DNA from 2 places in the Bradyrhizobium symbiodeficiens genome. Region 2 is predicted to be linked to the other one. Evidence: riboswitches for the same ligand, from Rfam matches in the RefSeq annotation. Region 2 holds a riboswitch; the other holds the start of a gene.
The links. Region 2 has a riboswitch for cobalamin ahead of CIT39_RS12730 (DUF1636 family protein). Riboswitches for the same ligand answer to the same signal wherever they lie in the genome.
Positions count from the first base shown of each region.

Region 1: linked by a shared signal. The riboswitch ahead of CIT39_RS18590 (TonB-dependent receptor) and the one ahead of CIT39_RS12730 (DUF1636 family protein) in region 2 are both predicted to bind cobalamin.

Region 1 is NZ_CP029427.2:4,003,682-4,008,098, forward strand. It holds gene CIT39_RS18590 (TonB-dependent receptor) at 1-2,186, opposite strand, end outside; cobalamin riboswitch at 2,301-2,515, opposite strand; gene CIT39_RS18595 (response regulator) at 2,544-2,981, opposite strand; gene CIT39_RS18600 (ATP-binding protein) at 2,978-4,417, opposite strand, start outside.
Region 2 is NZ_CP029427.2:2,795,948-2,800,364, forward strand. It holds gene CIT39_RS12720 (cobyric acid synthase) at 1-1,070, opposite strand, end outside; gene cobO (cob(I)yrinic acid a,c-diamide adenosyltransferase) at 1,078-1,713, opposite strand; cobalamin riboswitch at 1,754-1,971, shown strand; gene CIT39_RS12730 (DUF1636 family protein) at 2,066-2,440, shown strand; gene cobW (cobalamin biosynthesis protein CobW) at 2,437-3,486, shown strand; gene cobN (cobaltochelatase subunit CobN) at 3,486-4,417, shown strand, end outside.

The sequences.
Region 1 (4,417 bases), 1.2 Mb from region 2:
GCGCTGAAGCGGCCATCCGTGAAGGTGCTCGCGATGGCGTAGTCGTAGTAGAGCGCATTCAGCACATTGTTGACGCTCAGGGACCAGAAGTAGCGTTCATATCGGCCGCCGAGCTTGAGATCGATGGTGCCGTTGGCGGGGATCGGCTTCTGGGTGCCGGCCTGGTCGTTGTCCATGCGCCGTTCGCTCCAGAACCGCGCGGTCGCATCGAGCACCACATAGTCCTGCCAGATGTTCCAGGTGACACCCGCACTCGCCGTGTAGCGCGACACCAGCGGCACATCGTTGCCGGCCCAGATGCCTTCGCGGAAGACGGCACGGGTATAGGCCACGCCGGAGCGCAACAGCAGGGCGTCGTTGACGCGATAGGACAGGCTGGTCTCCGAACCGTAGCGCCGGGTCGGATCGAGATTGGTGTTGTAGAACAGGACCGGGCTGAAATGGACCTCGTTGGTGAGATCCATCAGATAAACACTGCTCTGCAGCTGCAACCCGCCGCCCTTGATGCGCAGCCCGCCCTCGATGTCCTCCGAGGTCTGGGTCTTGAGCTGGAAGGTTTGCGGAATTGAAGCGAAGGTCAGCGGGTCGAAGGACGGCCCCGAGGACAGACGCTCATCGACGTCGGGGGTGCGGAAGGCGCGCGCGGCGCGACCGAACAGCGAGACCACGTCATTGAGGCGATGCTCGGCCCCGAGATGCAGCGCATATTGGGTCTCGTTGCTCGTCAGCGGCAGCGCGCCGATGTCGGCGTTGAACGGCGCGGCCGGATCGAAATTGTCGCGTGCCGCAAGTCCGATGGTCTGCACCCGCGCGCCGTAGGAGACGTCGGTGGTGGGCGTTATCCCCAAATTGTGCTGGAAATAACCCGCGACCGTCTGCTGCCTGAGGTCGTAATTGTGCCAGGCCGCGAGCCCCTGCCCGGCGCCGCGGTTCTGTTCAAAGCTGGCATCGTAATAGTCGATGCCGGTCAGGAGCTGCGACGGCATGCCGAGCAGCAGGCTCTTCACGCTGAGCCGCGGCGTGATCGACCAATTCGTCAGATGGGAGCCAACATAGGTCGACGTGAAGAAGGCAGGAACCGGTGCCGGGCTGGAGAAGAACGCGCTCTGCTGCTTCTTGTCACGCACGCCGCCATCGACGATGAGATCGACGCCGTTGACCAGGGTCCTGGTAAAGCCCGCAGTCGCGCTGAAACCCTGCTGATTGGCGTAGTTGAACGGCGTGCTGGTCCCTCGCCGGTTGGCCCTGAGCTCGTCGAGGCCGATCGAGGGATCGACGGTGCGGCCGCCCGGCAGTCGCAGCTCCTGATTGTCGCCGGTGACAGTGAGAAATGCGGTCAGGCCGGGCGTGGTGTAATTGAGATTGCCGACGGCGTTCTTCTGGGAATAGCGATTGTTATCGCGATAGCCGTCGGTCCTGACCGCATTGCCGTAGAACGACGTCGACCACGGACCGGAATTGAGCGAGGTCGAGACATTGCCGAGCCGGGTGTTGAACGAGCCGAAGCCGGCCTCGATGCGAGCGCTCACGGGCGGTCCGCCGACGCCATTTTTGGTGATGATGTTGATCACGCCGCCGACCGCATTGTCGCCGTAGAGCACCGCACCGGAATTGCCGCGCGTGACCTCGATGCGCTCGATGGAATCGAGCGGGATGGTGGAGAGGTCCACCTGCGCCATGTCGACGTCGTTCAGCCGCCTGCCATTGACCAGCACCAGCGTGTTGGCGGTGGCAAAGGCGCCGAAGCCGCGCAGGTCCACGCCGGTCTTGGCAGCGATCGGGCCGCCGTAGAACGTCGTGATCTGGGCGCCGGGAACTTGCGTCGCGATGATCTCGGCAAGCGTCTGCGATGGCGAATGCGCGATATCCGCGGCCGTGATGACGGTCGTGGCAGCCCCGACGATGCCGCCGTTGCCGGCGGCAGTTTCACCGCCGGAGCCGGATGAGCCGACGCCATTTCCTGCCGGCGCGACATCCGCGATCGTCTTGCGCCGCGTCGTCTCGCCGTCACCGGTTGCCCTCGCGCGCGTGCGGTTCTGATCGGAGGGCTGGGTCACTTCGATCGATGGCAGCTGCTCGGCCAGGACCCGCTGGGCAAAGGCGGGAGACAGATCGAACGAATGGAAGGAAACCGATGCGAGCAGGCCGGCGGCAAGGCGCCTGGCGGCAGGGACGACACGGGACACAATTGTAACCTCGGTATGACGTCAGTGGCACGTCACAGCGAACGAGGTTTCACGGCAGAGCCATGGATTGCTCCGGTGAAGCCGATGTCTGTACTCCCCGACCGACATCTTCGCGTGTGACCACGGCTGACGGCAGGTCTCCTGGCTCGCGGGTCGTTACCTTGCGTCGCCTTCCCAGGACCGAGTTTCCCAGTGGCATGAGACGAAAGATTCACCGCTTACAGTTGCGGGGGCAGCCGTGGCGTTGAGACAAATCCTTAGCGTTGGGACGTCCCGCACCACATTCCCTTTTGATCTCCGTGAGGAGAACCGTCACCGGTCATTTAGGGGCCAACGCCTTGGCGAGTCAATCGACGGCTACGCCAGGGAACAGCTCTGCGTGGCCGGAAGCTCGCCGGGGGGAGCGGGTTCGTTCCGCTCCCCCTGCGCCGCCAGAGCCTGGCGGAGCGCGGTCTCCAGGTCCTGTTGCTGAAACGGCTTCTGCAGGATCGGAACGTGGCGGAAGTCCGCAAGCAGGCTCGCAGGACCGTAACCGGTGGCGAACACGTAAGGTATGCCGCGTTCTGCGATACAGCGCGCGACCTCGAAAGTCTGCCGCCCGTTGAGATTGACGTCGAGGACGGCAACGTCATACGAGAGCGCAGCCGCCTTCTCGAGCGCGTCATCGACGCGCGAGGCCATGCCCGCGATCTCGCAACCGGCATCGACAAGGGAATCCTCGAGCAGCATCATCACCAGCGACTCGTCTTCGACGACGAAGACCCGCTGGCCAGCCAGATCGGTTTCAGGTTTCATGAGGGCCTCCCGACAGCCATCGTTGCGATATCGAATCCGCCCAGGCTGGCGCGGATTTCATGCAGCGGCGCGCGAATGACGCAAACGACGCCTTCAGGCGCGAAGCGCAGATCGACATCGGCGCCGCCGAATTCGTGGGGCAGCCCCTGCTGAATCAGGCGGGTGCCGAACCCGCGCCGCGACGGCGGGGCCACGGCGGGACCGCCCAGCTCGGTCCAGCACAGCTCGAAGCGATCGTCGACCTTCCAGGCGAGGTCGACGGTTCCCGAACCGTTCGACAGGGCGCCATGCTTGACGGCGTTGGTCGCGAGCTCGTGCAACGCCATCGAGATGGCCAGTGCAGCCGAAGGCCGCATGCGCAGATCGGGCCCGCTGAAATTGAGCCTCGCACTCTCCGGCTCGGCATGCGCGGCGAGAGCCTCGGTCACGACCTCTCTCAGTTCCGCGGACTCCCAATTTTCCCTGACGAGCACATCGTGTGCCTTCGACAAGGCGATCAATCGCGCATCGAACGCCTTGCGCCCCTCCGCCAGGCTGGATGCGTTGCGCAAGGTCTGGAGCGCGAACGACTGCACTGTCGTCAGCGTGTTCTTGACGCGGTGATTGAGCTCGTTGACCAGCAGTTCGCGATGGCGCTCCTGCCGCTTGCGCTCGGTGATGTCGATGGCCGCGCAGACCGCGCCCTGGAACACACCGGCGGCGTCGACGATCGGAGACGCCTGGAAGATCGCGGTGACCGAGGAGCCGTCTTCGAAGCAGAGCTCGAGTTCCTCGCCTGCGACTTCCTCGCCGCGGGCCGCGCGCTGCAGCGGCAGTTCGGACGTCTCGACCTGGACGCGATTGCGAAGGACGCGGCAGGCCGGACGTTCGCCCTCGGGCGCCGACAGCGACATGTTGGTATCGGGCCGGACCCGCAATAGCCGCGCTCCATAGGCATTGCCGAAAACCCGCTTCGCCTCGCGGTCGTGGGTGAACCAGACCGCGGTCGGCACGGTGCTGACGACAGCCTCCAGTCGCGCGGCCTGGCGGCGCTGGATCTCCTCGGCATCCCTGCGAATGCGCGCCAGCTGCAGATTGGCGCGCACCCGCGCCAACAATTCGCGCGCCGAGAACGGTTTGTTGACGTAGTCATCGGCGCCGGCCTCCAGCCCCTCGACGCGGGCCTCTTCGCCGGCGCGCGCCGACAACAGGATGACGGGCGATCCACGCAGATTGTCGTCGCGGCGCAATGCGCCAAGCAGCCCGATGCCGTCGAGGCGCGGCATCATGACGTCGGACAGGATAAGGTCGGGCCGATGGTGCCTCGCGGCGTCCAGCGCGCCCTGCCCGTCGGCGAAGGCCTCCACCCTGTAGCCTTGGGCTTCGAGCAGACGCTTGACATAGTTGCGCAGGTCGGTGTTGTCGTCCGCGAGGATGATGCGCTCGCCGCTGCCACG
Region 2 (4,417 bases):
AGCCCCGCCGTGTCGCCGGCGGGCCCTTCGATGCCTTCGGGATCGGCGACGCTGCGGCCCAGCATCTGATAGCCGCCGCAGAGGCCGAGCACATGGCCGCCCCTGCGGTGATGTGCGAGCAGGTCGATGTCCCAGCCCTGCGCGCGCAGGAAGGCAAGATCGCCGCGGGTGGATTTGGAGCCGGGGATTATCACCAAGCGTACATCGCCCGGGATCGCTTGGCCCGGGCGCACCATCACGAGATCGACGCCGGCTTCGAGCTTGAGCGGGTCGAGATCGTCGAAATTGGCGATCCGCGACAGCGCCAGGCAGGCGATCTTGCACTGGCCCGGCTTGCGCGCGTCGCTCAGGCCGAGCGCGTCTTCAGCTGGCAGTTCGCCCGCGCGCGCAAACCATGGCAGCACACCGAGGCCGCGCCATGCGGTCTTTTGCTCGATCAGCTGGTAGCCGTCGTCGAACAGCGTGGGATCGCCGCGGAACTTGTTGATGACAAAGCCCTGGATCATCGCGGCATCGTCGGGGTCGATCACAGTCTTGATGCCGACGAGCTGGGCGATGACGCCGCCGCGGTCGATGTCGCCGACCAGTACGACCGGTACATCCGCCTTGCGCGCAAAGCCCATATTGGCGATGTCGGCCTTGCGCAAATTGACCTCGGCCGGGCTGCCGGCGCCTTCGACCAGCACCAAATCTGAGCGCGCCTTCAGTCGCTCGAAACTCTCCAGCACCGCGCCCATCAGCGAGGGCTTCATCGCCGCGTAGTCGCGTGCCCGCGCGGTCGCGATGCGCTTGCCCTGGACGATCACTTGCGCGCCGACATCGGTCTCGGGCTTCAGCAGCACCGGATTCATGTCGGTGTGCGGCTCGACGCCGGCGGCGAGCGCCTGCAGCGCCTGGGCGCGGCCGATCTCGCCGCCGTCGATAGTGACGGCTGCGTTGTTCGACATGTTCTGCGGCTTGAAGGGGAGCACGCGCAGGCCGCGGCGCGTGAAGGCCCGCGCAAGGCCGGCGACGATGAGCGATTTGCCCACGTCCGAGCCGGCCCCCTGGATCATCAATGCGCGTGCCATCGTGTGATCAGAACTCGACGCCGGCCTGCGCCTTGATGCCGGAGCGGAAGGGGTGCTTGACCAGCGTCATCTCGGTGACGAGATCGGCGATCTCGATCAGCTCGTCCTTGGCGTTGCGTCCGGTGAGGACGACATGTGTCATCTCGGGCTTCGAGGTCGTCAGGAATTCGACGACTTCCGCGATGTCGAGATAGTCGTAGCGCAGCGCGATGTTGATCTCGTCGAGCACGACCATGCGCAAGCTTTCATCGAGGATCAGCTCCTTGGCCTTCTCCCAGCCGGCGCGTGCCGCGGCGATATCGCGGGCGCGGTCCTGCGTCTCCCAGGTAAAACCCTCGCCCATGGCGTGGAACTGGCAGAGATCGCCGAAATGGCCGGTGAGCAGGCGCCGCTCGCCGGTATCCCAGGCGCCCTTGATGAACTGCACGACCGCGCAGGGAAAGCCATGGGCGACGCAGCGAACGATCATGCCGAAGGCCGAGGAGGACTTGCCCTTGCCGGCGCCGGTGTGGACGATGATGAGGCCCTTTTCGCCGCTCTTGGTGGCCATGATCTTGTCGCGGGCGGCCTTCTTCTTCGCCATTTTCGTGGCGTGGCGGGCGTCGGTTTCCTCGGCCGTTTTCGTATCCGGTTCAGGCGTCATCGGTCCCGGTCCTTCGGCTTGACAAGTGGCGGCCACCGGCAAATGGTGACCCGGTGTTGGTTCCTGTCCTATGACAGGCGAAGAGGGAATGCGATAGGGTCCGAATCGGCAAGATTTGGCTCCAAAATGCAGCCGCCCCCGCGACCGTGACCGGAGAGATGCCCGAAGCCACTGATCCCCCTGGGATCGGGAAGGCGGGGATCGAAGGGGAAACCCTGCTCCGCAAGCCGGGAGACCTGCCAGCGCGGACGATTTTTGGACCGGCGGACGGGGTGTTCCGCGACGGGGAAGCGGGCCTTCGGAAGAATGGTCCGTGTGCCTCATCGCCTCCGCCGTTTAATCTGGAAGAGCGATGACCGTCACACTTCACGTTTGTATCACCTGCCGCGCCGGCGAGACGCCGGGCGAGGGCGAGACCACGCCCGGCAAGCGCCTGCATGGCGCGATCCTCGAGGCCGGCGTGCCCGAGGGCGTCCATGTGGTTCCGGTCGAATGCCTGTCGGCCTGCAGCCAGGGCTGCTCGGTGGCACTGAGCGCGCCGGGCCGGTGGTCTTACGTTTATGGGCGCCTCTCAGACGCCAATGCGAAGGACGTGGTCGCGGGCGCTGCGGCCTATGCGGCCGCACCCGACGGGCTCGTGCCCTGGCGCAGCCGACCGGAAATCTTCCGCAAGCAGTCGCTTGCCCGCATTCCCCCTGTTGCCGTCGTGCCGGAGGCCGCCGAATGAGCTCGCTCGCAAAAGTCCCGGTGACTGTGGTCACCGGTTTCCTCGGCTCCGGCAAGACGACGCTGATCCAGCATCTGCTCAGCAATGCCAACGGAAAGAAGCTCGCGGTGCTCGTCAACGAGTTCGGCAGCGAGGGCGTCGACGGCGAGATCCTGAAGTCCTGCGCCGACGCGAACTGCCCGGAGGAGAACATCATCGAGCTCGCCAATGGCTGCATCTGCTGCACCGTCGCCGACGATTTCATTCCGACCATGGAGAAACTGCTGGCGCGGCCGGTGCGGCCCGACCACATCCTGATCGAGACCTCGGGCCTGGCGCTGCCCAAGCCGCTGCTGAAGGCGTTCGACTGGCCGGAGATCCGCTCGCGCATCACGGTCGACGGCGTGATCGCGCTCGCCGATGCCGAGGCTGTCGCCGCTGGTCGCTTTGCGCCGGATCCGATTGCTGTCGAAGCGCAGCGCGCGGCCGATGAAAGTCTCGATCACGAGACGCCGCTATCGGAAGTGTTCGAGGACCAGATCGCCTGCGCGGATATCGTGCTGCTGACCAAGGCCGATCTCGCGGGCGCCGCCGGCATCGAAGCCGCCAAGGCCGCGATCACCGCCGAGATGCCGCGCCGTGTGCCGATGGTGCCCGTCACCGACGGCGCGATCGATGCGCGCCTCATCCTCGGCCTCGGCGCTGCCGCGGAGAACGATCTCGCCGCGCGTCCCTCGCATCACGATGGCGAGGAGGAGCACGAGCATGATGATTTCAACTCCGTGGTGATCGATCTTCCTGAAATCACCGACATCGACGCACTGGTCGCATCCGTCCAGCGTCTGGCGCGCGAGCAGAACGTGCTGCGCGCCAAGGGCTATATCGCGGTCGCGGGTAAGCCGATGCGGTTGCTGTTGCAAGCGGTCGGCGAGCGCGTGCGCCACCAGTACGACAAGCCATGGGGGGCGGGCACCAGGCAGTCGAAGCTCGTCGTGATCGGCGAGCGCGGCGATATCGACGAGGCCGCGATCAGGTCAGGACTTGGTCTTTCAGGGTCTGGCATCTGATGCACGTCGTTTTCCGCGAGAGCCGCGGTCTCGAGGAGACCGCGACGCCAAGGGACATCGGCCAGGACCCGGCCGATCTCGTGGTGCTCTCGTATTCGGATTCCGATCTTGCGGCGTTCGCGGCCGGTTGGCGGCGCGGCCGCGACAGCCTGCCGACGCTGCGGCTCGCTAATCTCGCGGAATTGCGTCATCCGCTGTCGGTCGACACCTATATCGAGCGCACGCTGTCGCAGGCGCGCGGCATTCTGGTTCGCCTGATCGGCGGCGAGTCCTATTGGTCCTATGGCCTCGCGGCTCTTCAGCAACTCGCCAAGGATCGCAATATCGTGCTGGCCGTGCTGCCGGCCGACGGCCGCGACGACACGCGGCTCGATGCGTATTCGACGCTGCCGGTCTCGACGCTGCGCCGGCTGAAGGTGCTCTGCGACACCGGTGGCCCGGTGGCTGCGCAAGCGGCGATTGCGCAGCTTGCGCTGGCCTCGGGCCTCTATGCAGGGCCCGTGATCGGCGAGACGGCCGTTCCTGAGATGGGCTTCTACGATCCGGCGCGCGGTGTCGTTGCTGCGCCGGTGGGCGGTGACGGCAAGCCGCGCGCGTTGGTGACGTTCTATCGCTCCTACCTCACAGCGGCGGATACCGGCCCGGTCGATGCGCTGATCGCAGCGCTGCGCGAGCGCGGCTTTGATGCCTGCGGCGTGTTCGTCACCTCGTTGAAGGCTCCAGGTGTCGCCGACTGGTTGCGGGCGCATCTCGCGCAAAATCCTCCGGCCGCAATCGTCAATGCGACGGCGTTCTCAGCCCTGGGTGACGATGGTACGACGCCGTTCGACGCCGCGTCATGTCCGGTGTTCCAGGTCGCGCTCTCGTCGGCCCGGCGCGAAGACTGGGTGGAGTCCTTGCGCGGCCTGTCGCCCGGCGATCTCGCGATGCA